DNA from 4 places in the Enterobacter sp. JS8-1 genome. Region 1 is predicted to be linked to each of the others. Evidence: predicted binding sites of a transcription regulator. Region 1 holds the regulator's gene; each other region holds the start of a gene.
The links. Region 1 encodes sigma-54, which starts transcription at its own class of promoters, with help from an activator protein. Its sites were predicted from a motif close to GTTGGCACANNTTTCGCTNT; they were not measured.
Positions count from the first base shown of each region.

Region 2: norV (anaerobic nitric oxide reductase flavorubredoxin) is a predicted target of sigma-54. The motif match lies at 3,876-3,895, and genes of this name have one in related genera.
Region 3: glnK (P-II family nitrogen regulator) is a predicted target of sigma-54. The motif match lies at 3,028-3,047, and genes of this name have one in related genera.
Region 4: hypA (hydrogenase maturation nickel metallochaperone HypA) is a predicted target of sigma-54. The motif match lies at 2,946-2,965, and genes of this name have one in related genera.

Region 1 covers NZ_CP185805.1:4,272,484-4,279,934, forward strand. Annotated here, with positions in the region: gene ACOQH0_RS20370 (calcium/sodium antiporter) at 1-747, shown strand, start outside; gene kdsD (arabinose-5-phosphate isomerase KdsD) at 761-1,747, shown strand; gene kdsC (3-deoxy-manno-octulosonate-8-phosphatase KdsC) at 1,762-2,328, shown strand; gene lptC (LPS export ABC transporter periplasmic protein LptC) at 2,325-2,900, shown strand; gene lptA (lipopolysaccharide ABC transporter substrate-binding protein LptA) at 2,869-3,423, shown strand; gene lptB (LPS export ABC transporter ATP-binding protein) at 3,430-4,155, shown strand; gene rpoN (RNA polymerase factor sigma-54) at 4,203-5,636, shown strand; gene hpf (ribosome hibernation promoting factor) at 5,659-5,946, shown strand; gene ptsN (PTS IIA-like nitrogen regulatory protein PtsN) at 6,029-6,520, shown strand; gene rapZ (RNase adapter RapZ) at 6,566-7,420, shown strand; gene npr (PTS phosphocarrier protein NPr) at 7,417-7,451, shown strand, end outside.
Region 2 covers NZ_CP185805.1:3,737,160-3,744,610, reverse strand. Annotated here, with positions in the region: gene ACOQH0_RS17800 (SgrR family transcriptional regulator) at 1-716, opposite strand, end outside; gene ACOQH0_RS17795 (hypothetical protein) at 815-973, opposite strand; gene norW (NADH:flavorubredoxin reductase NorW) at 1,251-2,384, opposite strand; gene norV (anaerobic nitric oxide reductase flavorubredoxin) at 2,381-3,829, opposite strand; gene norR (nitric oxide reductase transcriptional regulator NorR) at 4,016-5,530, shown strand; gene gutQ (arabinose-5-phosphate isomerase GutQ) at 5,527-6,492, opposite strand; gene srlR (glucitol operon DNA-binding transcriptional repressor SrlR) at 6,485-7,258, opposite strand; gene gutM (transcriptional regulator GutM) at 7,322-7,451, opposite strand, start outside.
Region 3 covers NZ_CP185805.1:1,104,889-1,112,339, forward strand. Annotated here, with positions in the region: gene ACOQH0_RS05135 (SmdA family multidrug ABC transporter permease/ATP-binding protein) at 1-1,103, shown strand, start outside; gene ACOQH0_RS05140 (SmdB family multidrug efflux ABC transporter permease/ATP-binding protein) at 1,096-2,877, shown strand; gene glnK (P-II family nitrogen regulator) at 3,100-3,438, shown strand; gene amtB (ammonium transporter AmtB) at 3,474-4,760, shown strand; gene tesB (acyl-CoA thioesterase II) at 4,850-5,710, opposite strand; gene ACOQH0_RS05160 (YbaY family lipoprotein) at 5,914-6,441, shown strand; gene ACOQH0_RS05165 (MGMT family protein) at 6,475-6,786, opposite strand; RNA gene ffs (signal recognition particle sRNA small type) at 6,957-7,053, shown strand; gene ACOQH0_RS05175 (hypothetical protein) at 7,321-7,451, shown strand, end outside.
Region 4 covers NZ_CP185805.1:3,758,668-3,766,118, forward strand. Annotated here, with positions in the region: gene hycC (formate hydrogenlyase subunit 3) at 1-1,640, opposite strand, end outside; gene ACOQH0_RS17870 (4Fe-4S dicluster domain-containing protein) at 1,637-2,245, opposite strand; gene hycA (formate hydrogenlyase regulator HycA) at 2,318-2,782, opposite strand; gene hypA (hydrogenase maturation nickel metallochaperone HypA) at 2,994-3,344, shown strand; gene hypB (hydrogenase nickel incorporation protein HypB) at 3,348-4,211, shown strand; gene ACOQH0_RS17890 (HypC/HybG/HupF family hydrogenase formation chaperone) at 4,202-4,474, shown strand; gene hypD (hydrogenase formation protein HypD) at 4,478-5,599, shown strand; gene hypE (hydrogenase expression/formation protein HypE) at 5,596-6,606, shown strand; gene flhA (formate hydrogenlyase transcriptional activator FlhA) at 6,669-7,451, shown strand, end outside.

The DNA.
Region 1 (7,451 bases):
ATCGTCAACATCCTACTGATTTTAGGTTTAGCCGCATTGCTGCACCCATTTCGCGTGCATTCCGATGTTCTGCGCCGTGAATTGCCGCTAATGTTAATCGTAAGCCTGCTGGCGGGCTATGTGCTGTATGACGGGGTGCTGAGCTACGATGATGGCATTTTCTTGCTCGCTCTCGCCGCGATATGGCTGCTGTATAGTGTTAAAATCGCCCGTCAGGCAGAAAAACAGGGGCACGACAGCCTGACCCGAGAACAGGTTGCCGAACTCCCGCGTGAAGGTACGCTGCCCGTGGCGTTATTGTGGCTGGGCGTCGCGCTGATCATTATGCCGATGGCAACGCGCATGGTCGTCGACAACGCGACGGTGCTGGCAAACTATTTCGCCATGAGCGAACTGACAATCGGCCTGACGGTGATTGCTATCGGTACCAGTCTGCCTGAGCTGGCCACCGCCATCGCGGGCGCGCGCAAAGGTGAAGATGATATCGCCATTGGTAATATCATCGGCTCGAATATTTTCAATATCGCGATCGTGACGGGCCTGCCAGCCCTGATCTCACCGGGGCCGTTTAACCCGATGGCGTTCACGCGCGATTACGGAGTGATGTTGCTTGTCAGCGTCATTTTTGCCCTGCTCTGCTGGCGGCGGCAACGACAAATTGGCAAAGGCGCAGGCGCACTGCTGACGGGTGGATTTATCGTATGGATGGCGATGCTGTACTGGCTCTCGCCGCTTCTCTCTGGGTAAACGGAAACGCATTATGTCGCAAATAGAATTGCAGCCGGGTTTTGACTTTCAGAAAGCAGGAAAAGAGGTTCTGGAGATTGAACGTGAAGGTCTGGCGCAGTTAGATCAGTACATTAATCAGGATTTTAGTCTGGCATGTGAGAAGATACTCTACTGTGCCGGTAAAGTCGTGGTAATGGGAATGGGCAAGTCCGGCCACATTGGACGCAAAATGGCGGCAACCTTTGCCAGCACGGGAACGTCATCGTTCTTCGTGCACCCAGGGGAAGCGGCGCACGGCGACCTCGGGATGGTCACCCCACAGGACGTGGTTATCGCGCTGTCAAATTCCGGTGAATCCAATGAGATCCTGGCCCTGATCCCGGTACTGAAGAGACTACAGGTCCCGCTTATCTGTATGACCAGCCGCCCGGAAAGCAGCATGGCGCGTGCGGCGGATATTCATCTGTGCGTAAAAGTGCCCAAAGAAGCCTGCCCGCTTGGCCTTGCGCCAACGTCCAGCACGACGGCAGCACTGGTGATGGGCGATGCCCTTGCCGTTGCGCTGCTTGAAGCCCGTGGTTTTACCCCTGAAGATTTTGCGCTTTCTCACCCAGGCGGTGCGCTGGGCCGTAAGCTGCTGCTCAGGGTCAACGATATTATGCACACGGGCGATGAGATCCCTCACGTCAGCAAAGAGGCTTCCCTGCGCGACGCGTTACTGGAAATTACCCGTAAAAATCTGGGTATGACGGTGGTGTGCGACGATCTGATGAAAATTCAGGGAATATTCACCGACGGCGACTTACGCCGGGTGTTCGATATGGGCGTGGACGTTCGCACATTGGGTATCGCAGACGTCATGACGCCAGGCGGAATTCGCGTGCGTCCGGGCATCCTTGCGGTAGATGTCCTGAACCTGATGCAGTCCCGTCATATTACCGCAGTGATGGTTGCCGATGGCGACCAGTTGCTGGGTGTGGTACATATGCATGATCTTCTGCGCGCAGGCGTAGTGTAATGAAGGATAAGACAATGAGTAATGCGGGTGCATCCCTTGCAACCTGTTATGGTCCGGTAAGCGCGCACATGATGGCAAAGGCGGAAAACATCCGTCTGTTGATCCTTGATGTGGATGGCGTGCTCTCCGATGGCCTGATTTATATGGGCAACAGCGGCGAAGAGCTGAAAGCATTTAACGTTCGCGACGGGTACGGCATTCGTTGCGCGCTCACGTCCGGCATTGAAGTTGCTATTATCACCGGACGGAAAGCTAAACTTTTAGAAGACCGCTGCGAAACGCTGGGTATTACCCATTTGTATCAGGGGCAGTCCGACAAAATGGTCGCCTTTAACGATTTGCTGGCGAAGCTGGCAATCGCACCTGAGAACGTGGCCTATGTTGGCGATGATTTGATCGACTGGCCGGTAATGGCGGAAGTGGGTTTGAGCGTAGCGGTTGCTGACGCGCATCCGCTGCTTCTCCCACGCGCGGATTACGTCACCCGGATCAACGGTGGACGTGGGGCGGTCCGTGAAGTCTGCGATCTGCTTCTGCTCGCGCAGGGCAAGCTTGATGAGGCCAAAGGGCAATCGATATGAGTAAAACCAGACGTTGGGTTATCATTCTGCTTTCGCTTGTCGCATTGGTACTGATTGGCGTGAACCTTGCCGACCGTGACGATGCACAAACAGAAGTGGTTAATACGAGCGATCCAACCTATAAAAGCGATCACAGTGATACTGTGGTGTATAGCCCTGAAGGTGCGCTGAACTATCGCCTGATTGCCCAGCATGTGGAATATTTTTCCGATGACGGTATCTCGTGGTTTACCCAACCGGTGATGACCACTTTTGATACTGACAAAAACCCGACATGGTCAATTAAGTCAGACCGGGCAAAACTGACAAATGACCGTATGCTTTATCTGTACGGCCACGTTGAAGTCAACGCCCTGACCGCTGACTCACAACTGCGCAAAATTACGACGGATAACGCCCAGATCAACCTGGTGACCCAGGACGTGACTTCGCAAGATTTGGTCACGCTGTATGGCACAACATTTAATTCCAGCGGTTTAAGAATGCGCGGGAACTTACGCAGCAAAAACGCCGAGCTGATTGAAAAGGTTAGAACCTCCTATGAAATTCAAAACAAACAAACTCAGCCTTAAAGCCATTATCGCCAGCGCACTGCTGGCGGCCAGTCTTCCCGCGATTGCTGTGACTGGCGATACCGAACAGCCGATTCATATCGAATCCGACACTCAGTCCCTTGATATGCAAGGTAACGTCGTCACCTTCACCGGTAACGTCGTGATGACCCAGGGCACCATCAAAATTAACGCCGATAAAGTGGTCGTTACCCGTCCGGGCGGCGAGCAGGGCAAAGAGATTATTGATGGCTATGGTAATCCTGCCACGTTCTACCAGATGCAGGACAACGGCAAACCGGTGAAAGGCCGTGCCTCGCATATGCACTATGAGCTGGCGAAGGATCTGGTCATCCTGACCGGTAACGCCTATCTGGAACAGTTGGACAGCAATATTACCGGCGACAAGATCACCTATCTGGTCAAAGAGCAGAAAATGCAGGCCTCCAGCGAGAAAGGCAAACGCGTCACCACCGTGCTGGTTCCATCGCAGCTGCAGGATAAAGGCAAAGGCCAGGCTCCGGCACAAAAGAAGAGTAACTAATTCGTTATGGCAACATTAACTGCAAAAAACCTCGCGAAAGCGTATAAGGGCCGCCGTGTCGTCGAAGATGTCAGCCTGACCGTCAACTCCGGCGAAATTGTGGGTTTGCTTGGCCCTAACGGTGCAGGGAAAACCACTACCTTCTACATGGTGGTGGGCATTGTGCCGCGTGATGCTGGCAACATCATCATTGATGACGAAGACATTAGCCTGCTGCCGCTGCACGCGCGCGCGCGCCGTGGTATCGGCTACCTGCCGCAGGAAGCCTCAATCTTTCGTCGTTTGAGCGTCTACGACAACCTGATGGCCGTGCTGCAGATCCGTGACGACCTGACCAGCGAGCAGCGCACCGACCGCGCCAACGAGCTGATGGAAGAGTTTCATATCGAACATCTTCGCGACAGTCTTGGTCAGGCGTTGTCCGGGGGGGAGCGTCGTCGTGTCGAGATTGCACGTGCGCTGGCCGCCAACCCGAAATTCATCCTGCTGGATGAACCCTTCGCGGGCGTTGACCCGATCTCCGTTATTGATATCAAACGCATTATCGAACACCTGCGCGACAGCGGGCTTGGCGTGCTGATCACCGACCACAACGTCCGTGAAACGCTGGCCGTCTGTGAACGCGCCTACATTGTGAGCCAGGGCCATCTGATTGCCCACGGTACACCGCAGCAAATCCTCGAAGATGAGCATGTTAAGCGCGTGTACCTTGGGGAAGACTTCAGACTCTGATAGGGTAGAGGTAACGTAACGCCGAACCGGAGAAAAATGCTCTGAACATGAAGCAAGGTTTGCAATTAAGGCTCAGCCAACAACTGGCGATGACGCCGCAGCTACAGCAGGCGATTCGTCTGTTGCAGCTGTCCACGTTAGAACTCCAGCAGGAGCTCCAGCAGGCGCTGGACAGTAATCCGTTGCTGGAGCAAACCGATCTTCATGACGAGGTAGAAACCCAGCAAACGCAGGACACTGAAACGCTCGACACCGCTGATGCGCTCGAACAAAAAGAGATGCCGGACGAGCTGCCGCTGGATGCCAGCTGGGATGAAATCTACACCGCCGGAACCCCTTCCGGCACGCGTGCAGACTACCAGGATGACGAGCTACCGGTTTATCAGGGTGAAACCACCCAGTCACTACAGGATTACCTGATGTGGCAAGTGGAGTTGACCCCCTTCTCTGATACCGACCGCGCCATTGCGACCTCGATTGTCGATGCCGTTGACGATACGGGTTATTTAACCGTAACCCTGGACGACATCCTGGAAAGTATCGGCGACGACGAGATAGAACTCGAAGAGATCGAAGCGGTTCTAAAACGCATTCAGCGTTTCGACCCGGTCGGTGTGGCCGCGAAAGATCTCCGCGATTGCCTGCTGATCCAACTGTCGCAGTTCGCCAAAGAGACGCCGTGGATTGAAGAAGCCCGCTTAATCATCAGCGATCATCTTGATCTGCTGGCTAACCACGATTTCCGCTCCCTGATGCGCGTCACGCGCCTGAAGGAAGAGGTGCTGAAAGAAGCGGTGAATCTGATCCAGTCTCTCGATCCGCGTCCCGGCCAGTCGATCCAGACCAGCGAACCGGAATATGTCATTCCGGATGTGTTAGTCAGAAAACACAACGGTCGCTGGGTAGTTGAGCTGAACTCAGACAGCATTCCTCGCCTGCAAATCAACCAGCAGTACGCCTCCATGTGCACCAGCGCGCGCAATGACTCCGATAATCAATATATTCGTAGCAATTTGCAGGAAGCACGCTGGCTGATTAAAAGTCTGGAGAGTCGAAATGACACGCTGCTGCGCGTGAGCCGCTGTATTGTTGAACAACAGCAGGCTTTTTTTGAGCAGGGCGAAGAGTTTATGAAACCGATGGTACTGGCGGACATCGCCCAGGCCGTCGAGATGCATGAATCAACCATTTCTCGCGTGACCACGCAGAAGTATCTGCACAGTCCACGCGGTATTTTTGAGCTTAAGTATTTCTTCTCCAGTCATGTGAATACCGAAGGCGGCGGCGAAGCCTCGTCAACGGCCATTCGCGCACTGGTGAAGAAGTTGATCGCCGCGGAGAACCCCGCGAAGCCACTGAGTGACAGTAAGTTAACCACCATGCTGTCCGACCAGGGTATTATGGTGGCACGTCGTACTGTTGCGAAGTATCGAGAGTCTTTATCCATTCCGCCGTCTAACCAGCGTAAACAACTGGTTTGACACAACCGATAAGGAAGACACTATGCAGCTCAATATCACAGGACACAACGTCGAGATTACTGAGGCTTTACGCGAGTTTCTGAACACGAAGTTCGCGAAGCTCGAACAGTATTTCGAAAGGATCAATCAGGTCTATATTGTGTTGAAAGTGGAGAAAGTGACTCATATCTCGGATGCAACCCTGCACGTTAACGGGGGTGAACTCCATGCCAGTGCGGAAGGGCAAGACATGTACGCGGCTATCGACGGCTTGATTGATAAGCTTGCGCGACAGCTCAATAAACATAAAGATAAACTGAAACAACACTAATTGTCCGGGCAGTTAACGGGTGCAGGACGGCCTGTTGTGCGACACAACAGGCCATTTGTACAGTTAGCGCTTAGGTGAAATTATGATGAACAACGATTCGGCTCTTCAACTGAGCAATGTCCTTAACCAGGAATGTACCCGCAGTGGGGTTCACTGCCAGAGCAAAAAACGTGCGCTGGAGATCATCAGTGAACTGGCCGCAAAACAGCTGGGCCTGCCGCCACAGGTGGTGTTCGAAGCTATCCTGACCCGTGAAAAAATGGGCAGTACCGGCATCGGCAACGGCATCGCGATCCCGCATGGCAAACTCGAAGAAGACACCTTGCGTGCCGTCGGCGTGTTTGTGCAGCTTGAAACACCCATCGCCTTTGATGCCATTGATAACCAGCCCGTCGATCTCCTCTTCGCGCTGCTGGTGCCAGCAGACCAGACAAAGACCCATCTGCATACGTTGTCGCTGGTCGCTAAACGCCTGGCCGATAAAACCATTTGCCGTCGACTGCGTTCAGCGCAAAGTGATGAAGAGCTCTTCCAGATTATCACTGAAGCAGAAGGCAATCAGGATGATGCGTAACCGGGAGATGGCCTTCACATCTGTTGTCCTGAGGAGAAACGGAACATGGTGCTGATGATCGTCAGTGGTCGCTCGGGGTCGGGGAAATCCGTCGCCCTGCGCGCGCTGGAAGATATGGGGTTTTACTGCGTAGATAACCTGCCGGTGGTGCTGTTGCCGGATCTGGCGCGGACGCTCGCGGACAGACAAATTTCTGCCGCCGTCAGCATCGATGTCCGTAACATGCCAGAATCACCTGAGGTCTTTGAACAGGCCATGAGCAATCTGCCAGAGTGCTTCTCGCCTCAGCTGTTGTTTCTTGATGCCGATCGTAACACCCTGATCCGTCGCTACAGCGATACCCGTCGTTTGCACCCGCTTTCCAGTAAAAACCTTTCACTGGAAAGTGCCATCGACGAAGAGAGCGATCTGCTGGAACCGCTGCGCTCCCGGGCCGACCTGATTGTTGACACCTCCGAAATGTCCGTGCACGAACTGGCGGAAATGCTGCGAACCCGCCTGCTGGGTAAACGCGAGCGTGAATTGACGATGGTGTTTGAATCCTTCGGCTTTAAGCACGGTATTCCTATCGATGCGGATTATGTTTTCGACGTGCGCTTCCTGCCGAACCCGCACTGGGATCCCAAACTGCGTCCAATGACCGGTCTGGATAAGCCCGTGGCGGCCTTCCTCGACAGACACACAGAAGTTCACAATTTTATCTACCAGACGCGAAGCTACCTTGAGCTATGGTTACCTATGCTGGAGACAAACAATCGTAGCTATCTGACGGTAGCGATTGGCTGTACCGGCGGTAAACATCGTTCGGTTTATATCGCCGAACAGCTGGCCGACTACTTCCGCTCACGCGGAAAGAACGTTCAGTCCCGTCATCGCACGCTGGAAAAACGTAAAACATGACCGTAAAACAAACCGTTGAGATCACCAACAA
Region 2 (7,451 bases), 540 kb from region 1:
TTCAGCGCAATCTCCAGACACCAGGGGGCGACAAGCGACACCGTTTGAACGTGCGCGAGCCCCGCGCTGCGTGCCGGATCGTCCAACACCTGCTGCATCGCGCTGAGAATATCTTCGTCGCTGATGGCCTGACCGTTATGCCAGTGCGCGCCGCTGCGCAGGTAAAAGCGCCAGCGAAGCGTGTCTTCGGAGGCATCCCAGTGATGGGCTAAATCTGCTACCGGCTGCGCGTTACCGGGTGCATAGCGTGTCAGGCCGGCGTGAACCGCGCAGATAATATGCTGTTCGGCGCGGCGACGCTGAAGGGCAGGATGCAGCGAGGTCAGCGGGCGATACCACGGAATGCGCAGCGTCGGCTGGTGCTTAAGCCATTTGCCGCCTAAAAACGGGGTGATGATGTGGTGCAGGCTGGCCGGATCGCCGTCGGCCAGCTGCAGCGCGCTCTGGTAATCGCCTTTTTCCAGACAGGCGTGCATCAGCGGCGCGCTCAGTTCGCTGGTGGTTGTCAGGCAGTGCAGGGTGGCACGGTGCCCGCGCCCCGGCTGCGCGTTCCAGCTTAGCCAGCCGCTTTGAGCGAGCTGGCGCAGCAGGGTGCGCGCATGACGTTCGCTGCACAGCGCAACCTCCGCGACTTCCGCGATAGTCGTGGACGCTGGCGCTGCACCGTAGTGCTGATAAAGCCGTTGATACTGACGGATTTTCTGAAGCTGGCGCATAGCGGCATACCTGTGAAAAAGGGATGCTGAGAGTGTAGGATTTTTTTGCGGAAGAAAAAGTGCTGGTATACGTAAAGTGTTCCGGTTTTGCCCGGCAATTACCGCTCAGGCTCACTGACCGGCATCATCAGCTCGCGCAGACGCTCAATGCGCGCCTCCGGGCTCAAATAAAGCCAGCGAAATAAAATGTGCTCAGCATGCTTCGCTTCTTTGAAATAACGAGAAAGATATTTGAGTTCGGTATTAAAAGTCGCCATGATTTGTCTCCGGCTGATTAATTAATTATCAGACTAGTCCAGCGGCGAATAATAAAACAGGGTGATGTTTTTCACCTGTTCCGCATTTAAGTATTAATGGGAATAATAAATAAGGGATTGATAGCGATGATATACCTGCTTTGCATTTATTTGATGAATAGAATGCGTAAAAAAAAGCCCCGGGACATCGGGGCGGTGGATAATTAAATCCAAAGGTTAAGTAAGCGTGGTCGTGCTGTAGGCCGGGTAAGCGAAGCGCCACCCGGCAAAAAGAGGGTCAGGCAGGTAACAGTTTCAGCAGAGCGAAAGCCTCCTTCATTCGGTCTTCACTGACGACAAAAGCGCGTAGTTGCCCCTCATTATCGGCACCGCGCGCGACCATTCCCTGCGGTTCGAGGGTAATTTGCCAGTTCAGATCCTGACGCTGCGTTTCACCGGCAAGGTGCAGCGGTAATTCCGGCGTTTTGACTTTAATCAGCATGGCGGGTAATTTCAGCGGCGCGCTGCCGCCGAGCAGGTTTTTCGCCAGATACATCGCGCTTAATTGAATTGGCTGTAAAAAAGGCAGCACCTGACCGTTAATTTCAGCGCAGTCGCCCAGGGCGTAAATATCAGGCTGCGTGGTTTGCAGATAGCTATTTACCTTCACACCACGGCCTGTTTCTGCCCCTGCACGATGCGCCAGCGAGGTTTCCGGGCGCAGGCCCGTCGCCGCAATAACCACGTCCACCTCAACGCTGCGGCTGCGGTCGAGCGTGGCACGAATGCCGCCTTCGGTTTTGCTCAGGCTGTGCAGCTGCGATTTCAACAGCAGATGCACGCCCATGTCGGTCAGGCGATGCTGTAAGCGACTGCTTACTTCTGCGGGCATCAGCGCCGAAAGAATGCTCGCCGCGTGGTCAACCAGGGTGACGGATTTGCCCGCCCGGCAGAAATCCATCGCCAGCTCGGTGCCGATCAGCCCGCCGCCGACAATCATTACCCGCTGAGCGTCGCGAAGCCCCGTTTCGCTGGCCTGGTACTCCTGCTGGCTGTTGAGCGTGATCATCAGCTCGCGGCCTTCAATCGGCGGCACAAACGCAGAGGCACCCGTGGCCAGCACCAGCTTGTCGTACTGCCAGGTTTTCTCTTTCGCTTTCACTACGCGGGCATCGGCGTCGATATCGGTGACCCAGGTGTACGGGAACAGACGCAGGTTAAACTGCTCTGCGAACTCCCCCGCCGTCTGGCGGGTGAGGTCTTCGGCGCGCTGATTCTGGCTAATGACGTGGCTTAAATCAGGCTTGTTGTACTCGTCCATGCTGTCGGCGGCAATCACCGTCAGCGGCACGCTGGCATCCTGCTTGCGGATGTTTTTCACCAGCTGGCGGGCGGCAAAGCCCGAGCCGATGATGACGATACCGTTGCTCATTTTGCCTCCGTACCCAGTTCGTCAAAGACGTCCTTACCGAGTGAACATTCCGGGCAGAGGAAGTTGTCCGGCACGTCTCGCCACGGCGTGCCCGGGGCAACATCCTGCAGCGGTTCGCCCAGTTCAGGATCGTAAATCCACTGGCAGACGCTGCACTGCATGCGCGGGCCGAGATCGGCGGCTGCCGCGGCGGCACAGGCGCAGGCTTCCTGCTGTTCGGTTGGTTTTGCCGTCACTTCCGGCAGCGGAGCGAGCGCCCACTGACGGGCAATGTCGCGGCCATGTTGGCGACAGATCTCCAGGGCGTCGATATCCGGACGCCATTTCGCCTTCAGGCTCAGGGACATTTCGAAACCGGCATCCTGCAGACGCGTAGACAGACGGTCTACAGCGCCGCCGCTCCAGCCGTGGGAGCCAAAGGCGCTGGCGCGCTTGTTGCGAAAACGCAGGCCGGTCATCTCTTCCACAAGGCCGGCAATTTTCGGCATCATTACGTTGTTCATGGTGGAGGTGCCCACCAGCACGCCCTTAGAGCGGAACACGTTGGTCAACACCTCGTTCTTATCGCTGCGCGCCACGTTGAAGATTTTCACCGCCACGTTCGGGTCCACTTCGTTGATGCCCTGGGCAATGGCGTCCGCCATCATGCGGGTGTTGTTGGACATGGTGTCGTAGAAGATCGTGATGCGGTCTTCCTGATAGTCCGCCGCCCACTTCAGGTACAGCTCGACGATCTGGGTCGGGTTCTCACGCCACACCACGCCGTGGGAGGTGGCAATCATGTCCACCGGCAGGTTAAAGCCGAGGATTTCGGTAATTTTTGGCGTTACCAGGCGGCTGAACGGCGTCAGGATGTTGGCGTAGTAGCGTTGGCACTGCTCGAACAGCTCGGTCTGGTCCACTTCGTCGTTGAACAGGCGCTCGTCGCAGTAGTGCTGGCCGAAGGCGTCGTTGCTGAACAGCACCGCGTCGCCGGTCATGTAGGTCATCATGCTGTCCGGCCAGTGCAGCATCGGGGTTTCCACGAAGATCAGCTGTTTGCCGTTGCCGATATCCAGCGCGTCGCCGGTTTTCACGGTATGGAAGTTCCACTCCGGATGGTGGTGGTGGCCGTTGATCGAGTCGATGGCGTTGGTGGTGCAGTAGATCGGCGTGTTCGGAATGTAAGACATCAGCTCGGTCAGCGCGCCGGCGTGATCTTCTTCCGCATGATTGATGATGATGTAGTCGATGGCGTCCAGGTCGATTTCACTGCGCAGGTTCTGCACGAACTCGCGGCTGAACTTGTGATCGACGGTATCGATCAGCACGTTTTTTCCTTCGCGGATGAGATAGCTGTTGTAGCTGCTGCCGCGCAGCGTTTTGTATTCCGTCCCGTGGAAATCGCGCACTTCCCAGTCACGTTGACCGACCCAATGAATGTTATTTTTAACAAGAATAGACATAGCAACCTCTACGTAATACAGCATTTTCAAATAAGATGGTTTGCCTATATCAAGTTGCGTGCCAACTTTTAATATATTGATTTTGTTTGATAAAAATTCTTATGATCCGTAATGGGTAGTCATTATGACTATTAAAATCAGTGTCAATATGACAACATACATTGTCAAAATGACAGCGAGGTCACTATGAGCTTTTCCGTCGACGTGCTGGCGAAGATCGCCATTGAGCTGCAAACCGGTATCGGCCATCAGGACCGCTTTCAGCGGCTGATCTCCACGCTGCGCCACGTGCTGGCGTGTGACGCCTCGGCGCTGCTGCGCTATGAAGGGCGGCAGTTTATTCCGCTGGCTATCGACGGGCTGGCGAAGGACGTGCTCGGACGGCGTTTTACCCTTGAAGGCCATCCGCGTCTGGAAACTATCGCCCGCGCGGGGGACGTGGTGCGCTTCCCGGCGGACAGCGACTTGCCCGATCCGTACGACGGGCTTATTCCCGGACAGGAGAGCCTGAAGGTGCACGCCTGTATCGGCCTGCCGCTGTTTGCCGGACAAAATCTGATCGGAGCACTGACCCTCGACGGCCTGTCGCCGGACCAGTTCGACACCTTTAGCGACGAAGAGCTGCGCCTGATTGCCGCCCTGGCCGCTGGGGCGCTGAACAATGCCCTACTGATTGAACAGCTGGAGAGCCAGAACATTCTTCCCGGCAGCCCGGCGGCGTTTGAACAGGTAACGCACACGGAGATGATCGGTCTTTCTCCGGGTATGGCGCAGCTCAAAAAAGAGATTGAGATTGTTGCCGCCTCAGATTTAAACGTGCTGATCTTCGGGGAAACCGGCACCGGTAAGGAGCTGGTGGCGAAGTCTATTCACGAAGCCTCGCCGCGCGCGGTGAACCCGCTGGTGTACCTCAACTGCGCCGCGCTGCCGGAAAGCGTGGCGGAAAGCGAGCTGTTTGGTCACGTCAAAGGGGCGTTTACCGGGGCCATTAGCAACCGCAGCGGCAAGTTCGAAATGGCCGATAACGGCACGCTGTTTCTGGATGAAATTGGCGAGCTTTCCCTGTCGCTGCAGGCCAAGCTGCTGCGCGTCCTGCAGTACGGCGACATCCAGCGCGTGGGGGATGATCGCAGTCACAGAGTGGACGTGCGCGTGCTGGCCGCCACCAACCGCGACCTGCGTGAAGAGGTACTGGCCGGGAACTTCCGCGCTGACCTGTTCCATCGCCTGAGCGTGTTCCCGCTTACGGTGCCGCCGCTGCGCGAGCGCGGGGACGACGTGGTGCTGCTGGCGGGCTTTTTCTGCGAGCAGTGCCGTCTCAGGATGGGGCTTTCCCGCGTGGTGCTGAGCCCGGGGGCGAGGTCGCATCTGCTGAGTTACGGCTGGCCAGGCAACGTGCGCGAGCTGGAGCATGCGATCCACCGCGCGGTGGTGCTGGCGCGGGCGACGCGCTCGGGTGACGAGGTAGTGATCCACGCGCGGCATTTTGCGCTTCAGGATGAAACCGCACCGGCTGTTGCCCAGGCGGCACCAGAGATAGCGAATGAAAATCTGCGTGAAGCCACGGAGGCGTTTCAGCGTCAGATGATTACCCGCGCGCTGGAGCAGAATAACCGCAGCTGGGCGGCGTGCGCGCGGGCGCTGGAGATGGACGTCGCCAACCTGCACAGGCTGGCGAAGCGTCTGGGACTGAAGGGTTAGATAATTCCGGCCTGATAAAAATCCTGCAGGTTGATAGCTCCGCACAGCCTGCCGGCATCATCCACCACCGGCGCGGCGGTGATTTTGCGCTTCATCAGCACCTCTTTGGCTTCAATGGCGCGGCTCTCGGCGTTGAGCGTCAGTCCGCCTTTGGTCATGGCGTCCGACACTTTTGTTTCCAGCCTGCCGCCGCCTACCAGCCAGCGGCGCAGGTCGCCGTCGGTAAACACGCCCTTGACGTTCCCGTTGTCATCGCAGACCGCAACCAGCCCCAGACCAGTGCGGCTGAGCTCCAGCATCGCGTCCATGACGCTGGTATCGAGTTTGACCTGCGGAATGGCATCGTCGGTGCGCATCAGGTGGTGAACCTTGTTGAGCAGGCGTGCGCCGAGCGCACCTGCCGGATGCGAACGGGCGAAATCTTCTTCGTTAAAGCCGCGCGCCTGCATCACCGCCATGGCCAGCGCGTCGCCCATCATCAGGGTGTTAACGGTGCTGGAGGTCGGGGCGAGGTGCATCGGACAGGCTTCACGCTCAACGGAAATATCCAGCGTCGCTTTGGCGGCCAGCGCCAGCGGCGAGCGGGATTTTCCGGTCATCGCCAGCAGGGCGACCGATTTTTCCTGCAGACGTGGAATAATCAGGTCCAGCTCTTTGGCCGAACCGGAGTAGGAGATAAACAGCATCACGTCGCGGCTTTCAATCATCCCGAGATCGCCATGCAGCGCTTCTGCCGGATGCACAAAGAACGCCGGGGTGCCGGTGCTGGCGAGCGTCGCGGCAATCTTTTTGCCGATATGGCCAGATTTACCGATGCCCGCCACGATCACTTTGCCTTCGCAGTGGATAATGGTGTTGGCGGCGCGGACAAAATCCTCGCCCAGACGTTCCGGCAGGCGGCTGGCTTCCTGCAGTTCCAGCATCAGCGTCTGGCGGCCCGTTTCTAACAGAAAATCACTCATCTCTTTCTCCGGTTACGATCACGTCGATTCCTTTCTCTTCCAGCGCTTTCTTGAACGCCGGGTCGATACCCGCGTCGGTAATCAGCTTATCAACGCTTTCAAGGCTACAGACAATGTTGGGGCTTTTGCGGCCAAACTTCGACGAGTCTGCCATCAAGATCACTTCCCGCGCGGCATTGCACATCGCTTTACTGACGCTGAACACCTCGTTGAACGTCGTAACGCCCGCGTTCAGGTCGATGCCGTCGGTGCCCATAAAGAGTTTATCAAAGCTGAAGTGGTCGAAGGCATTCTCCGCCAGTTGGCCGTGAAACGACGCCGATTTTTTGCGGAAGGTGCCGCCGGGCATCAGAATGGTCTGCTCGCTGTCGAACTCCGACAGGGCGTTGACGATGTGCAGGCTGTTGGTCATCACCGTGATGTTGTTAAAGCGGCTGAGCAGCGGGATCATCTGCAGGACGGTACTGCCTGCATCCAGAATGATGGAATCACCGTCCTGGATAAATTTTACGGCAGCTTCGGCAATGAGCGCTTTCTGGTGGGTATTGATCAGCGTTTTGTGATCGATAGGCGGGTCCGCTTCGTCCTTATTGAGCACCACGCCGCCGTAGGTTCGAATGACGGCGCCAGAGTTTTCGAGCAATACCAGGTCCTTGCGTATTGTCGTGCCGGTGGTGTCAAAGTAGTGGGCCAGATCCTCTACCGAACATTTTCCCTGCTTTTGCAGATGTTCGAGAATGGCCGCCTGCCGCTGACGAGGTTTCATAGGCGCTTCGTTCCTTAGGTTGCGAAATGATAATTTCGCAAGTCTATAGCTTTCACAACGAAATTATCCATGTTTCAGATTAAGCGCTAATGATAGTGCATTCTGACAGAGTGGATCATGGGGAAAGATCACATCAGGCCGTAATTCCTGCAGCGAAATGCCATTGATTGCCTGGATTTTCACCGGCCGGGCG
Region 3 (7,451 bases), 1.7 Mb from region 1:
GGCAGTCCGCACTGTTTGCCGCCGATGCGGCGGATACCGGCGCGAAAAACATGCGCGTGGCGCGTATTGACGCCCGGTTTGACCCGACAATCTATATCGCCATCGGCATGGCGAATATGCTAGCGATTGGCGGCGGGAGCTGGATGGTGGTGCAGGGTTCCATGACCCTCGGTCAGTTGACCAGTTTTGCCATGTATTTGGGGCTGATGATCTGGCCGATGCTGGCGCTGGCGTGGATGTTTAACATCGTTGAGCGCGGCAGCGCCGCGTACAGCCGTATTCGCGCGATGCTGGCGGAAGCGCCGGTGGTGAAGGACGGCAGCGAAGCCGTTCCCGATGGGCGCGGGACCGTGAAAGCCGATATTCAGTCATTTAGCTATCCACAGACGACGCATCCGGTGCTCGCAAACGTGAACTTCACCCTGCAGCCCGGACAGATGCTGGGAATTTGCGGCCCAACGGGAGCCGGAAAAAGCACCGTTCTCTCTCTGCTGCAGCGCCACTTCGACGTGACGCAGGGCGATATTCGTTTTCATGACATTCCCTTGTCGAACCTGCTGCTGGACGGCTGGCGTAGCCGCCTGGCGGTGGTGAGCCAGACGCCGTTTTTATTCTCCGATACCATCGCGAACAATATCGCCCTCGGTCATCCTTCGGCAACACAGGACGAGATTGAACATGTGGCGCGCTTAGCCAGCGTTCATGACGATATTTTGCGTCTGCCGCAGGGCTATGAAACGGAAGTCGGCGAGCGCGGGGTGATGCTCTCCGGCGGACAAAAGCAGCGAATTTCGATCGCGCGTGCGCTGCTGCTGAATGCTGAAATCCTGATCCTGGACGATGCGCTTTCCGCTGTTGATGGTCGTACTGAGCATCAGATCCTGCACAATCTTCGTCAGTGGGGAGAAGGACGCACGGTGATCATCAGCGCCCACCGCCTGTCGGCGCTGACGGAAGCCAGTGAAATTCTGGTGTTGCAGCACGGGCATATTGCCCAGCGCGGGCAGCACGAGCAGCTGGCGGAACAGCCGGGCTGGTATCGCGACATGTATCGTTATCAGCAGCTGGAAGCGGCGCTGGATGAGGAGGCGACCCATGCGTAAGCTCGGAACAATGTGGCCGACGCTCAAACGCCTTCTGGCCTACGGTTCGCCATGGCGTAAACCGCTTTCGGTTGCCGTGCTTCTGCTGTGGATTGCGGCGATTGCCGAAGTCAGCGGCCCCCTGCTTATCAGCTATTTCATCGACAATATGGTGGCAAAAAGCTATCTGCCGTGGGGGCTGGTCGCAGGCTTAGGCGTGGCCTACGTTGGGCTACAGTTAACGGCGGCAGGGCTGCACTATGCCCAGTCGCTGCTCTTTAACCGGGCAGCCGTGGGCGTGGTACAGCAACTGCGTACGGATGTCATGGATGCCGCGCTGCGCCAGCCGCTGAGCGAGTTTGACACCCAGCCGGTCGGGCAGGTGATTTCGCGCGTGACCAACGATACTGAAGTGATCCGCGATCTCTACGTCACCGTAGTGGCAACCGTGTTGCGCAGCGCCGCGCTGATCGGTGCGATGCTGGTCGCCATGTTCAGCCTCGACTGGCGTATGGCGCTGGTGGCGATCACTATCTTCCCGGCGGTGCTGATCGTGATGGTGATCTACCAGCGCTACAGCACGCCGATTGTTCGCCGGGTGCGCGCTTATCTGGCTGACATCAATGATGGCTTCAATGAAGTGATCAACGGCATGAGCGTCATCCAGCAGTTCCGCCAGCAGGCGCGCTTTGGCGAGCGCATGGGCGAAGCCAGCCGTTCGCACTATATGGCGCGTATGCAGACGTTACGTCTGGACGGCTTCCTGCTGCGTCCATTGCTTAGCCTGTTCTCGGCGCTGGTCCTCTGTGGCCTGCTGATGCTGTTTGGGCTGACAACGCGTGGAACCATTGAGGTTGGGGTGCTATATGCCTTCATCAGCTATCTGGGGCGCCTTAACGAACCCCTGATTGAGCTCACTACCCAGCAATCGATGCTGCAACAGGCGGTGGTCGCCGGTGAACGCGTGTTCGAGCTGATGGACAGACCGCGTCAAACCTATGGCGATGATGAACGTCCTCTGCAAAGCGGTTCGATTGCTTTTGATAAGGTCTCGTTTGCTTACCGCGATAACCAGCTTGTCTTACAGGACATTAATCTTGAGGTACCGTCGCGCGGCTTCGTGGCGCTGGTGGGGCATACCGGCAGCGGCAAGAGTACGCTCGCCAGTCTGTTAATGGGCTACTATCCGTTAACGCAAGGTGAGATCCGCCTCGATGGACGCCCGCTTGCATCACTCAGCCACAATGTGCTGCGTAAGGGCGTCGCCATGGTGCAACAGGACCCGGTCGTACTGGCCGATACCTTCTACGCTAACGTCACGCTGGGTCGGCCTTTTACCCAGGAACAGGTCTGGGAGGTGCTGGAGAAAGTGCAGCTGGCCGATCTGGCGCGCGGGTTCAGTGAGGGTATCAATACGAAACTAGGCGAGCAGGGGAATAACCTCTCCGTAGGGCAGAAACAGCTGCTGGCCCTGGCGCGCGTGCTGATTGAAACGCCGCAGGTGCTGATTCTCGATGAAGCGACGGCCAGCATTGACTCCGGTACCGAGCAGGCCATCCAGCAGGCGCTGGCCGCTGTTCGGGATCACACCACGCTGGTGGTCATCGCGCATCGCCTATCAACCATTGTCGATGCCGATACCATCCTGGTGCTGCATCGTGGACAGGCCGTTGAACGAGGTACGCACAGACAACTGCTGGAAGAGAAAGGACGCTACTGGCAGATGTACCAGCTGCAGCTGGCAGGTGAAGAGCTGGCAGCCAGCGCGCGCGAAGAAGAGTCGCTGAGCGCCTGATGCACCAAAAACAGGCAAGCTGCTAACAGTCATTCCTGTTGGTGCAATACTGAAACGCACTATGCACTGCCATGGTGCGTTTTTTTTCACCCGTTCGGTATTGAACCCCATTCCTGGCTCATCGCCCGCCGTTTTCTCGCTGTTTTCAATTCTGGCACACCCCTTGCAATGTCCCTTACGTGTTAGCTGCGGCCATTACCGAATTCTGACTGGAGGGGATTTATGAAGCTGGTTACGGTTGTAATCAAACCATTCAAACTCGAAGACGTACGTGAAGCGTTGTCTTCAATGGGTATTCAGGGACTGACTGTCACCGAAGTGAAAGGCTTTGGTCGTCAGAAGGGTCATGCCGAGCTTTATCGCGGTGCGGAATACAGCGTGAATTTCCTGCCAAAAGTAAAAATCGATGTCGCGATTGCGGATGACCAGCTTGATGAGGTCATTGATGTCATCAGCAAAGCGGCCTACACCGGCAAAATTGGCGACGGCAAAATTTTCGTTGCCGAACTGCAGCGCGTCATTCGCATTCGTACCGGCGAATCTGACGAAGCGGCTCTGTAAGTAACTCCTGGCACACAGTGATAGGGATCGAGAAAATGAAGATAGCAACACTCAAAACGGCTCTGGGGTCGCTGGCACTGCTGCCGGGCCTGGCTCTGGCTGCGCCTGCCGTGGCAGACAAAGCCGATAACGCCTTTATGATGATTAGCACCGCGCTGGTGCTGTTTATGTCTATTCCGGGCATTGCGCTGTTCTACGGCGGCCTGATCCGCGGCAAGAACGTGCTCTCCATGCTGACGCAGGTTGCGGTAACGTTCGCGCTGGTCTGCGTGCTGTGGGTAGTTTACGGATACTCGCTGGCGTTCGGCACGGGCAATGCGTTCTTTGGTAACTTCGACTGGGTGATGCTGAAAAATATCGAGCTGACCGCGCTGATGGGAAGCTTCTATCAGTACATCCACGTTGCTTTCCAGGGATCGTTTGCCTGCATCACCGTCGGGCTGATTGTGGGTGCGCTTGCTGAGCGTATTCGTTTCTCTGCCGTCCTGATCTTCGTGGTGGTCTGGCTGACGCTCTCTTATGTGCCTATCGCGCATATGGTATGGGGCGGTGGTCTGCTGGCGAGCCATGGTGCGCTGGACTTTGCGGGCGGCACCGTTGTACACATCAACGCCGCAGTCGCGGGCCTGGTGGGTGCCTACCTGATTGGCAAACGTGTGGGCTTCGGGAAAGAAGCGTTCAAGCCGCACAATCTGCCGATGGTGTTTACCGGTACGGCGATTCTCTACTTTGGCTGGTTTGGCTTCAACGCAGGCTCTGCAAGTGCCGCTAACGAAATCGCCGCGCTGGCCTTCGTGAACACCGTTGTCGCAACGGCGGGTGCAATCCTCTCCTGGGTCTTTGGCGAGTGGGCCGTTCGCGGTAAACCGTCTCTGCTGGGTGCCTGTTCGGGTGCTATTGCCGGTCTGGTCGGTATCACACCAGCCTGTGGTTACGTGGGTGTAGGTGGTGCGCTGCTGGTGGGGTTGGTTGCAGGCCTTGCGGGTCTGTGGGGCGTTACCGCTCTGAAACGTGTTCTGCGCGTTGACGACCCTTGCGATGTATTTGGTGTCCACGGCGTCTGCGGCATCGTCGGCTGTATCATGACCGGGATCTTTGCTGCCAAATCACTGGGCGGCGTGGGTTATGCGGAAGGCGTCACCATGGTTCACCAGGTGCTGGTACAGCTGGAAAGTATTGCCATCACCGTTGTTTGGTCTGCTGTAGTGGCCTTTATTGGCTATAAGCTGGCGGACATGACTGTCGGCCTGCGTGTACCGGAAGAGCAGGAACGCGAGGGTCTGGACGTCAACAGCCACGGCGAGAATGCGTATAACGCATAATAAACAGCAAAACGGCAACTTCGGTTGCCGTTTTTAGTATGTATTCCCTCTCCCCGTGGGTCAGGGTGAGGGCATCAGGCCGCACAACATCACCCTCTGTTACGCATCACCCCTTCCTGCACCGTCGAGGCGACCAGCACGCCATCCTGCGTATAAAACTCCCCGCGCACAAACCCGCGCGCGCTTGATGCCGACGTACTTTCCACACTGTAGAGCAACCACTCATTCATGTTGAATGGACGGTGGAACCACATCGAGTGGTCGATGGTGGCGACCTGCATCCCCTTTTCCAGGAACCCCACGCCGTGCGGCTGCAGCGCCACAGGCAGGAAGTTAAAGTCAGATGCATAGCCCAGCAGGTACTGATGAACGCGGAGATCTTCCGGCACTGTACCGTTGGCACGCATCCAGACCTGACGTTTCGGTTCTGCAGTGTGGCCTTTCATCGGGTTATGGAATTCAACGGGGCGGATCTCAAGCGGCTTATCGCAGAGGAACTTCTCCTTTACCTGTGGCGGAAGCAGATGCGCCAGCGCGCGGGCGATATCGGTTTCCGATTTGAGATCGTCAGGCGAAGGGGCTGGCGGCATCACTTTTTGATGCTCATAGCCCGGTTCAGGCGCCTGGAAAGAGGCGGTCATGTAAAAGATCGGTTTGCCATGTTGAATGGCTGCCACGCGGCGAGCACTAAAACTGTTGCCATCTCTCAGCACTTCAACATCATAGACAATGGGTTTTGCGCTATCGCCAGGGCGCAGGAAGTAACTGTGGAAGGAGTGCACCAGACGGTCAGTCGGGACGGTTTCCTTGGCTGCGTACAGCGCTTGTCCCACGACCTGCCCACCGAAGACCTGGCGTAAACCCAAATCTTCGCTCTGTCCGCGAAAGAGTCCTTCCTCAATTTTTTCCAGATTCAGTAATGTCAGCAGATTGTTCAGTGCCTGACTCATAGTCGTCCTCAATAAACGCCGTGGCGAAAGATACGCAGAGTATAACGCAGAAATGAAAGTGGTCCGATGGGTAGATTAGTCTGAATATCGGGGAGAATTCAGGCGTTAATCATTGATTTGTGCCACACTTGAATACGTTATGTGAATGAAACGACATCGGATGGGATCGATCCCGCTGGTGCATTGATGATAAGGAGACTTCAATGAAACTCGTGCCTATGCTAAGTGGTATAGCTATTGCGGTGGCGTTGTCCGCCTGTGCAGGTAAGAGCGCTCAGGTGCCGGTGCCCGCAGCTGACCCGAACGGGATTAATACACTTTCACAGCAGTCAATTCAGCAGCCAAATGTATCCGGTACAATCTGGATCAAGCAAAGAGTGGCTCTGCCGCCGGATGCGGTATTAACGGTAACGCTGTCTGATGCTTCACTGGCTGATGCACCGTCGAAAGTGCTGGCGCAGCGTGCGGTTCGCACCGAGGGCAAACAGGCGCCATTTAGCTTCGTACTGCCTTACAACCCAGCAGATGTGCAGCCAAATGCGCGTATCCTGCTGAGTGCGGCGGTAACGATCAACGATAAACTGGTCTTTATTACCGACACGGTGCACGAAGCGATTAACAACGGTGGAACAAAAGTTGACCTGAATCTGGTCCCGGTGCAGCAAACGGAAGTTCCGCTTGCGCCTCAGACTAACCAGCCGGCCGTCGCAACCCCGCCTACGCAGCTGTAATTCCTGCCTTTACCCTCTCCTGCGGGAGAGGGTTCAGTACACCCAACGGTATTTCTGCAAATCGATCTGTCCCGAACCTGACACCTGCACACCTTCTGACAATAACGCCTGACGCTGGCGCTGCAAATCCGGCCCGGTAAGCGAAATGACACCGTGACGATTCACCACTCGATGCCACGGCAAAGCACTTCCTTCCGGGAGCCGCTTCAGAACGCCACCCACCTGACGCGCCGCGCGCGGAGAGCCTGCAAGACGCGCTACCTCACCGTAGGTGGTGACAACCCCTTCCGGGATGGAGGCCACGATTTGCCACACGCGTTGCGGAAAAGAGTCATGTTCGTCCATTTATCACTCCAGTGGGTCGTAATGAAGTGTGATGGTAAACGAAGATGAAGGCGATTGCCGCTTAAGTTTGCGCAATAAACCAGCATCCAGATGCCCATGGCTTGCAATTGACGGGCGGCATAGGGATAATGCGCCAGCGCGTTGGTTAACAACGCTCTCAATGGGGGCTCTGTTGGTTCTCCCGCAACGCTACTCTGTTCACCAGGTCAGGTCCGGAAGGAAGCAGCCAGGGCAGACGACGTGTGTGCCGGGATGTAGCTGGCAGGGCCCCCACCCATTTCTCCCCCTAAAAAATCTTCTGCTTTAGATACCCTTGCTCTCAGGCTATTAATCCTTATAGATAAAGTGGTCTTTATAAGCCTAGAAATATATCTTTCATTTAACTGAAATAATATTGTCATAAACCTGTAATAATAGACTGTCATTTTATTATCGGGTGTCTTTTTTCCGTCATAAGCAAAAAATATATATCTGGATTAGAAAGTTAACTTCGTGTATTAAATTAAACACGTATTCCGAAGGGAAGTGACAATTATGGCTACTGCGGTTTTAAATGTTAAAATTGATGAAGCGCTAAAAGAAAGACTTCGCCACTATGCCGAAGTTAATAATGAGAATTTAAGCGTGACTACAGAGAAACTGCTGCTGCTGGCGTTTGAAGCAGT
Region 4 (7,451 bases), 510 kb from region 1:
CCGTGGGCGGTGATAACCATCGACTGTTCGTGTTCGTAGCCGCAGGCCCACGCCGCCCCGCGAGAGCGGGAGGCAAGGCGGTCGCGCCTGAAGAACAGCATCAGCACGAACGGCAGCAGCGGTGCGGCAATCAGCAACAGCGCCATCATCGGCTGGGATACGACGGTATGCGCCGTCGCGAGCGGCAGTGGAATAGCGTTACCCAGCAGCGGCAGCAGCCACGGGGCGGCGACCCCGCCCGCGATGCAGCACAGCGCCAGCGCGACCACGCTCACGCCCATCAGCATCGGTGCGCAGCAGGCGTTTTCCGCTTCGCGGGTGCGCGGCGCGCCGAGGAAGGTCACGCCGTAGACTTTCGCCATACACGTCACCGCCAGCGCCCCGGTAATCGCCAGCCCGACCGCCAGCAGCGGGCCGAGCAGGCGTGCAATAAAGACATCGCTCTGGCCGAGCGCGAAGAAGGACTGATAGATCACCCACTCCCCGGCAAAGCCGTTCAGCGGCGGCAGCGCGGCCATTGCCATCAGCCCGACCAGCATCGCCAGTGAAATCACCGGCATCTTTTTGCCAATCCCGCCCAGCTTTTCAATATCCCGATGGCCGGTGCGGAACCAGACGCTTCCCGCGCCGAGGAACAGGGTGCTTTTAAACAGGCTGTGGTTGACGAGGTGATAAAGACCGCCGATAAACCCGGCCGCGATCAGCGCAGGATGATTGAGCGCCAGCCCGGTCACGCCCGCGCCCATTCCGAGCAGGATGATGCCGATGTTTTCCAGCGTGTGGTACGCCAGCAGGCGCTGGATGTTGTGCTCCATCAGCGCGTACAGCCCGCCGACGAACGCGGTGATCATACCGGCAATCAGCAGCACGACGCCCCACCACAGCGGCGGTTGGCCGCCAGCCAGCGTGATGCTCAGAATACCAAACAGTCCTACCTTCATGACGACGGTGGAAAACAATGCAGCGGCAGGTGCAGAGGCATTTGCATGCGCCTGCGGCACCCAGCCGTGCAGCGGGATGATTCCGGCGAGCAGGCCAAAGCCCACAGTGCCGAGCAGCCAGACGTCATTCCCCAGCGGATGCCCGTTGAGCGCAGCGAAGTCCAGCTTGCCGAAGCGTTGCCACACCCGCCAGCAGGCCAGCGCCAGCAGCAGCGTGCCGAGGCGTCCCAGCGCAAACCACAGCTTGCCGGAGGCGCTGCAGCCCGTCAGGAACACGCCGCACAGCGCCATGATCTCCGCCATCACCACCAGCGCGCCGAGGTTGCTGGCGATAACGGTACAGACCGCCGTTGCCATCAGCAGGTTAACCAGCAGGCCGTTGGCTTTGGCGTGCGCATGGCGGTGCCAGTCGATATTGAACAGGCTGATAAACAGTCCGCACAGGCCAAAGGTCACCAGCCAGATGGCATTCAGCGGAGTAATAGCCACGGTATGACGAATCAGCGGCATGAGTGTTTCAACAGATTGCCCGCCGATCAGAACGACACCGCCCGCAGCGAGCGTCATCACGCTACCGACCGCCCCGCCGATACCGGCGATCCCGCCGCTCAGGGTTTTATGGAAAGAGAACACCAGCGCCAGCACGGCGGCGGCAGTGAAGCACGCCACGGCGCTGTTAATCATGAATATCGCGTTCATTTCGCCCCCTCGTTAAGCGCCTGCAAAAGCGAAAGATCGCCAAAATCGCTGTTGATGGTCAGCTCGCGCTTGCGCTTGCTGGTGCGGGCGATGTCGCGAATGTTGACCAGAATCAATGCTCTGGTCGGGCAGGTGCGCACGCAGGCCGGGCCCTGTTCGTCAAAGCTGCACAGATCGCATTTCACCGCGACGGCGCGGATGCCGGGCACCCAGTCCAATAGCGTGCTCACCTTCGCCGGTGCGGGTGGCGCGGGCGGCGCTTTCGGGGTATTTGCGTTTGCCGGAATATGCAGCGGGCGGCTGCCGGAAAATTCAATGGCACCGAACGGGCAGGCAATGCCGCACAGTTTGCAGCTTACGCACAGGCTTTCGTTGAGCTGGACAGCGCCATCAACGCGGGTGATGGCATTCACTGGGCATACACCCGCGCACGGGGCATCTTCACAGTGGTGGCAGAGCTGCGGAGCAGACTCTTTTTCATTACGCATGACGCGCAGACGCGGCATGGACTGCAGCCCGTGCAGGCGGTGGGTTTCCGAACACGCCGCCTCACAGGTTCGACAGCCAATACAGACCGTCGAGTCAGCAATTACAAAACGGTTCACCGGGCAATCCTCAGGTGATGGTCATTTTTGACGAAGAAAAACTGTCTTATCGACACTTTCGACACTTGGTTATCAGGCAACGTTTGCGGAGGCATTTCCCGCCGTCAGCTGCTTCAGATCGACCGGCAGGTCGTGCTCAACCGCGGTATAAAGCCCGTTATAAACCGGCGCGATTTTCTCCAGATAGTGCTCGAGCACCTGCTGGCGATCGCGGTTGCTGACGTAGCCATCGACCATGCCGTCAGCCATCAACTGCGCTTGCGCAATACATTGTTTTTCACCCTCTTTGTTCTCAACAAAGTACTCAATGGTGTGGCTGTTAAAGCTGTCCGCCAGGGTGACAAAGACCGTGAAGTGGCCAAAAAGGACAAAGCGCATATCGCCCTGCGCCGCGCAGCTCATCGCATGGTGCAAACGGGCTTTTGACAGGGTGATCCCCTGAACCAGAGAGTTGCAGTAGAGGTGCCACTGATCCTGGAGCTGCTGATGGCGCTGCGCGATGTAATCCGCTTTTTCGCTGATTTCCCAAATAGTCATAAAAGGTATCCGGTTAATGGAGATAGCGGCTGTTAAGCAGATTCCATGCCAATTTTTAACCTTATGATATATATGACCTTTAACTCTTATCGCACTGTCAACCGCGCGGTGTCGACGTGTCATTTCGACAGTGTTGACACCGTCACGCCCTAACAAAAATCAAGCTGGCACCGTTATTGCATTCAATGGCGCAATTCATTGAGGAGGCGTCATGCACGAAATCACCCTCTGCCAGCGGGCCCTGGAGCTTATCGAACAGCAGGCAGTGCAAAACCACGCGAAGCGCGTCACCGGCGTCTGGCTGAAGATCGGGGCGTTTTCCTGCGTCGAGACCAGCGCCCTGACCTTCTGTTTTGAACTGGTGTGTCGCGGCACGCTGGCAGAAGGCTGCGAGCTTCATATTGAAGAGCAGCAGGCGGAGTGCTGGTGCGAGCAGTGTCAGCAGTACGTGACCCTGCTGTCATCAAAGGTTCAGCGCTGCCCGCAGTGCCAGAATACCGGGCTGCGGATCGTGGCGGATGACGGTATGCAGATCCAACGCCTCGAAATTGAGAAGGAGTAATGTATGTGTAGCACCTGCGGTTGCGCCGAAGGCAACCTGTATATCGAAGGGGATGAACACCGTCCTCATTCCGCGTTTCGCTCCGCGCCCTTTTCACCGGCCCCGCGTCCTGCGGCGACGCTGACGGGTATCACCTTTGCGCCGCAGCAATCCCCTGCGGGGGATCTGCACTACGGCCACGGCGAAGCGGGTACCCACGCGCCGGGTATGAGCCAGCGCCAGATGCTGGACGTGGAGATCAACGTACTGGACAAAAATAACCGGCTCGCCGCCCGCAACCGCGCCCGCTTTGCCGCCCGTCAACAGCTGGTGCTGAACCTGGTGTCCAGCCCCGGCTCCGGCAAAACCACGCTGCTGACCGAAACCCTCAAACGCCTGAACGAACGCGTTTCCTGCGCCGTCATTGAAGGCGACCAGCAAACCGTTAACGACGCGGCGCGCATTCGCGAAACCGGCACGCCGGCGATTCAGGTCAACACCGGCAAAGGCTGCCATCTGGATGCGCAGATGATTGCAGACGCCACGCCGCGTCTGCCGCTGGCGGATAACGGCATCCTGTTCATTGAAAACGTCGGCAACCTGGTCTGTCCGGCGAGCTTTGACCTTGGCGAACGGCATAAAGTCGCGGTGCTCTCCGTCACCGAAGGGGAAGACAAACCGCTGAAGTACCCACATATGTTTGCCGCCGCCTCCATCATGCTGCTGAACAAAGTTGATCTGCTGCCGTACCTGAATTTCGACGTGGATAAATGCCTGTCCTGCGCCCGGGAAGTGAACCCGGACATTACGATCCTGCTGGTCTCCGCCACGCGCGGCGACGGGATGGATGCATGGCTGAACTGGCTGGAGAGCGAACGATGTGCATAGGCGTCCCCGGACAAATTCACACCATCGACGGTAACCAGGCCAAAGTTGAAGTCTGCGGTATCCTGCGCGATGTCGATCTCACGCTGGTGGGCAGCAGCGATGAAACGGGCGCATCGCGTCTCGGCCAGTGGGTGCTGGTCCACGTTGGGTTTGCCATGAGCGTGATTAACGAAGCGGAAGCCCGCGACACGCTCGACGCCCTGCAAAACATGTTCGACGTGGAGCCTGACGTGGGCGCGCTTCTGTACGGCGAGGAGCGATAGCACATGCGTTACGTTGATGAATACCGCGCACCGGAACAGGTGATGCAGCTTATCAGGCACCTGAAAACGCGCGCGGCGCTGCTGGACTACACCAAAGAAAGACCGCTGCGGATCATGGAGGTGTGCGGCGGACACACGCACGCCATCTTCAAATTTGGCCTCGACCAGCTGCTGCCGGAAAACATCGAGTTTATCCACGGCCCCGGCTGCCCGGTCTGCGTTTTACCGATGGGGCGTATCGACAGCTGCATCGACATTGCCAGCCAGCCCGACGTCATTTTCTGCACCTTTGGCGACGCGATGCGCGTGCCGGGGAAAAATGGCTCGCTGCTGCAGGCGAAAGCGCGCGGGGCCGACATCCGGATCGTCTATTCGCCGATGGATGCCCTGACGCTGGCAGCGGATAACCCCGCACGCAAGGTCGTGTTTTTTGGCCTGGGGTTTGAAACCACCATGCCCGCCACCGCCATCACGCTGCAGCAGGCTAAAGCGCGCAGCGTCGAGAACTTTTTCTTTTTCTGCCAGCACATCACGCTCATACCCACGCTGCGCAGCCTGCTGGAGGAGCCGGAAAACGGCATTGACGCCTTTCTGGCACCGGGCCACGTCAGCATGGTGATTGGCACAGACGCCTATGGTTTTATCGCTGAACAGTACAATCGTCCGTTAGTGGTGGCTGGTTTCGAACCGCTTGATCTACTGCAAGGCGTAACCATGCTGGTTGAGCAGAAAATAGCGGCCCTGAGCGCGGTGGAAAATCAGTATCGCCGCGTGGTGCCCGATGCGGGTAATGAACGAGCGCAGCAGGCGATAGCCGACGTGTTTAGCGTTGAGGGCGACAGCGAATGGCGCGGTCTGGGGGTGATTGCCGAATCCGGCGTGCGCCTGACGCCCGCGTATCAATCCTTCGACGCAGAGGCGCATTTTCGCCCGCAGCCGCAGCAGGTGTGTGACGATCCGCGCGCGCGCTGCGGTGAGGTACTCACCGGCAAATGCAAACCTCATCATTGCCCGTTATATGGCAACACCTGTAACCCGCAAACCGCGTTTGGCGCGCTGATGGTCTCCTCCGAGGGAGCCTGCGCCGCGTGGTATCAGTTCCGCAATCAGGAGTGTGAAGCATGAACACGGTTGAAATGGCGCACGGCAGCGGTGGTCAGGCGATGCAGCAGCTCATTAATCAGCTGTTTATGGAAGCATTCAACAACCCCTGGCTGGCCGAGCAGGAAGACCAGGCGCGCATTGACCTGTCAACGCTTACCGCCCACGGTGACAGACTGGCGTTTTCGACCGACAGCTACGTCATCGACCCGCTGTTCTTTCCCGGCGGTGATATCGGCAAGCTCGCCATTTGCGGTACGGCCAATGATATCGCCGTCAGCGGCGCGGTTCCGCGCTACCTCTCCTGCGGGTTTATTCTCGAAGAGGGTTTACCGATGGCAACGCTTAACGCGGTGGTCAGCAGCATGGCGCAGACCGCACGCGAAGCGGGCATTGCTATCGTCACCGGTGATACCAAAGTGGTCCAGCGCGGCGCGGCGGATAAACTTTTCATCAATACTGCAGGAATGGGGGCAATACCGGCCGACATTCACTGGGGCGCGCAGCAGCTTGGTGCAGGCGACGTGCTGATCGTGACCGGAACGCTGGGCTGCCACGGGGCAACCATTCTTAACCTGCGCGAAGGCTTAGGTCTGGACGGCGAACTGCGCAGCGACTGCGCGGTACTCACACCGCTGATTCAAACCCTGCGTACCCTTCCGGGCGTAAAAGCCCTGCGGGACGCCACCCGAGGCGGCGTGAATGCCGTCGTACACGAGTTTGCGGCAAGCTGCGGATGCGGCATTGAGCTGACCGAGCGCGATCTGCCCGTCAAGCCTGCCGTGCGCGGACTGTGCGAACTGCTGGGACTTGATCCGCTTAACTTTGCTAACGAAGGTAAACTGGTGATCGGCGTGGAACGTACCGCTGCAGAAGCGGTGCTGGAACAGCTTCGCGCCCATCCCTCAGGAAAAAACGCCGCTATCATTGGCGAAGTGGTTGAGCGCAAAGGGGTGCGCCTGGCCGGGCTGTATGGCGTTAAACGCACGCTGGATCTGCCGCACGCGGAACCCTTACCCCGAATTTGCTAGAACCGCGCCATAAGCGGTCAGCACTGAATCTCTTTTTTTGCCAGTTTCTATTGGAAAGCAATATGCCGTATACACCGATGAGCGATCTTGGACAGCAAGGCCTGTTTGACATCACGCGCACACTTTTACAGCAGCCCGATCTCGGCGCGCTGAGCGATGCCCTGACCCGGCTGGTCAGGCAATCTGCGCTGGCGGACAGCGCCGCGATTGTGCTGTGGCATAGCGGAACGCATCGCGCGAGCTACTACTCAACGCGTGATAACGGCAAAGTGTTTGAGTATGAGGACGAAACGTACCTCGCGCATGGCCCGGTGCGCCGTATACTCTCCCGGCCTGAAGTGCTGCACTGCAATTTTGCGGAGTTCAGGATGGCGTGGCCAAGGCTGGCGGAGAGCAATCTCTATCAGCCTTTCGGGCATTACTGCATGTTGCCGCTGGCGGCAGAGGGCCAGATTTTTGGCGGCTGCGAGTTTATCCGCACGACCGACCAGCCCTGGAGCGAGGCGGAATACGAGCGCCTGCACACCTTTACCCAGATAGTGGCCGTGGTGGCTGAGCAGATCCAGAGCCGCGTCACCAACAACGTAGATTACGACCTGCTGAGCCGCGAGCGCGACAACTTCCGCATTCTGGTCGCCATCACTAACGCCGTGCTGTCGCGCCTCGACATGGATGAGCTGGTCAGCGAAGTCTCGAAAGAGATCCACCACTATTTCAAAATCGATGCCATCAGCATTGCGCTTCGCGGCCATCGCAAGGGCAAGCTGAACATCTACTCCACCCACTATCTTGATGAGGCCAATCCGGCACACGAGCAGAGCGAGGTCGATGAGGCCGGTACGCTC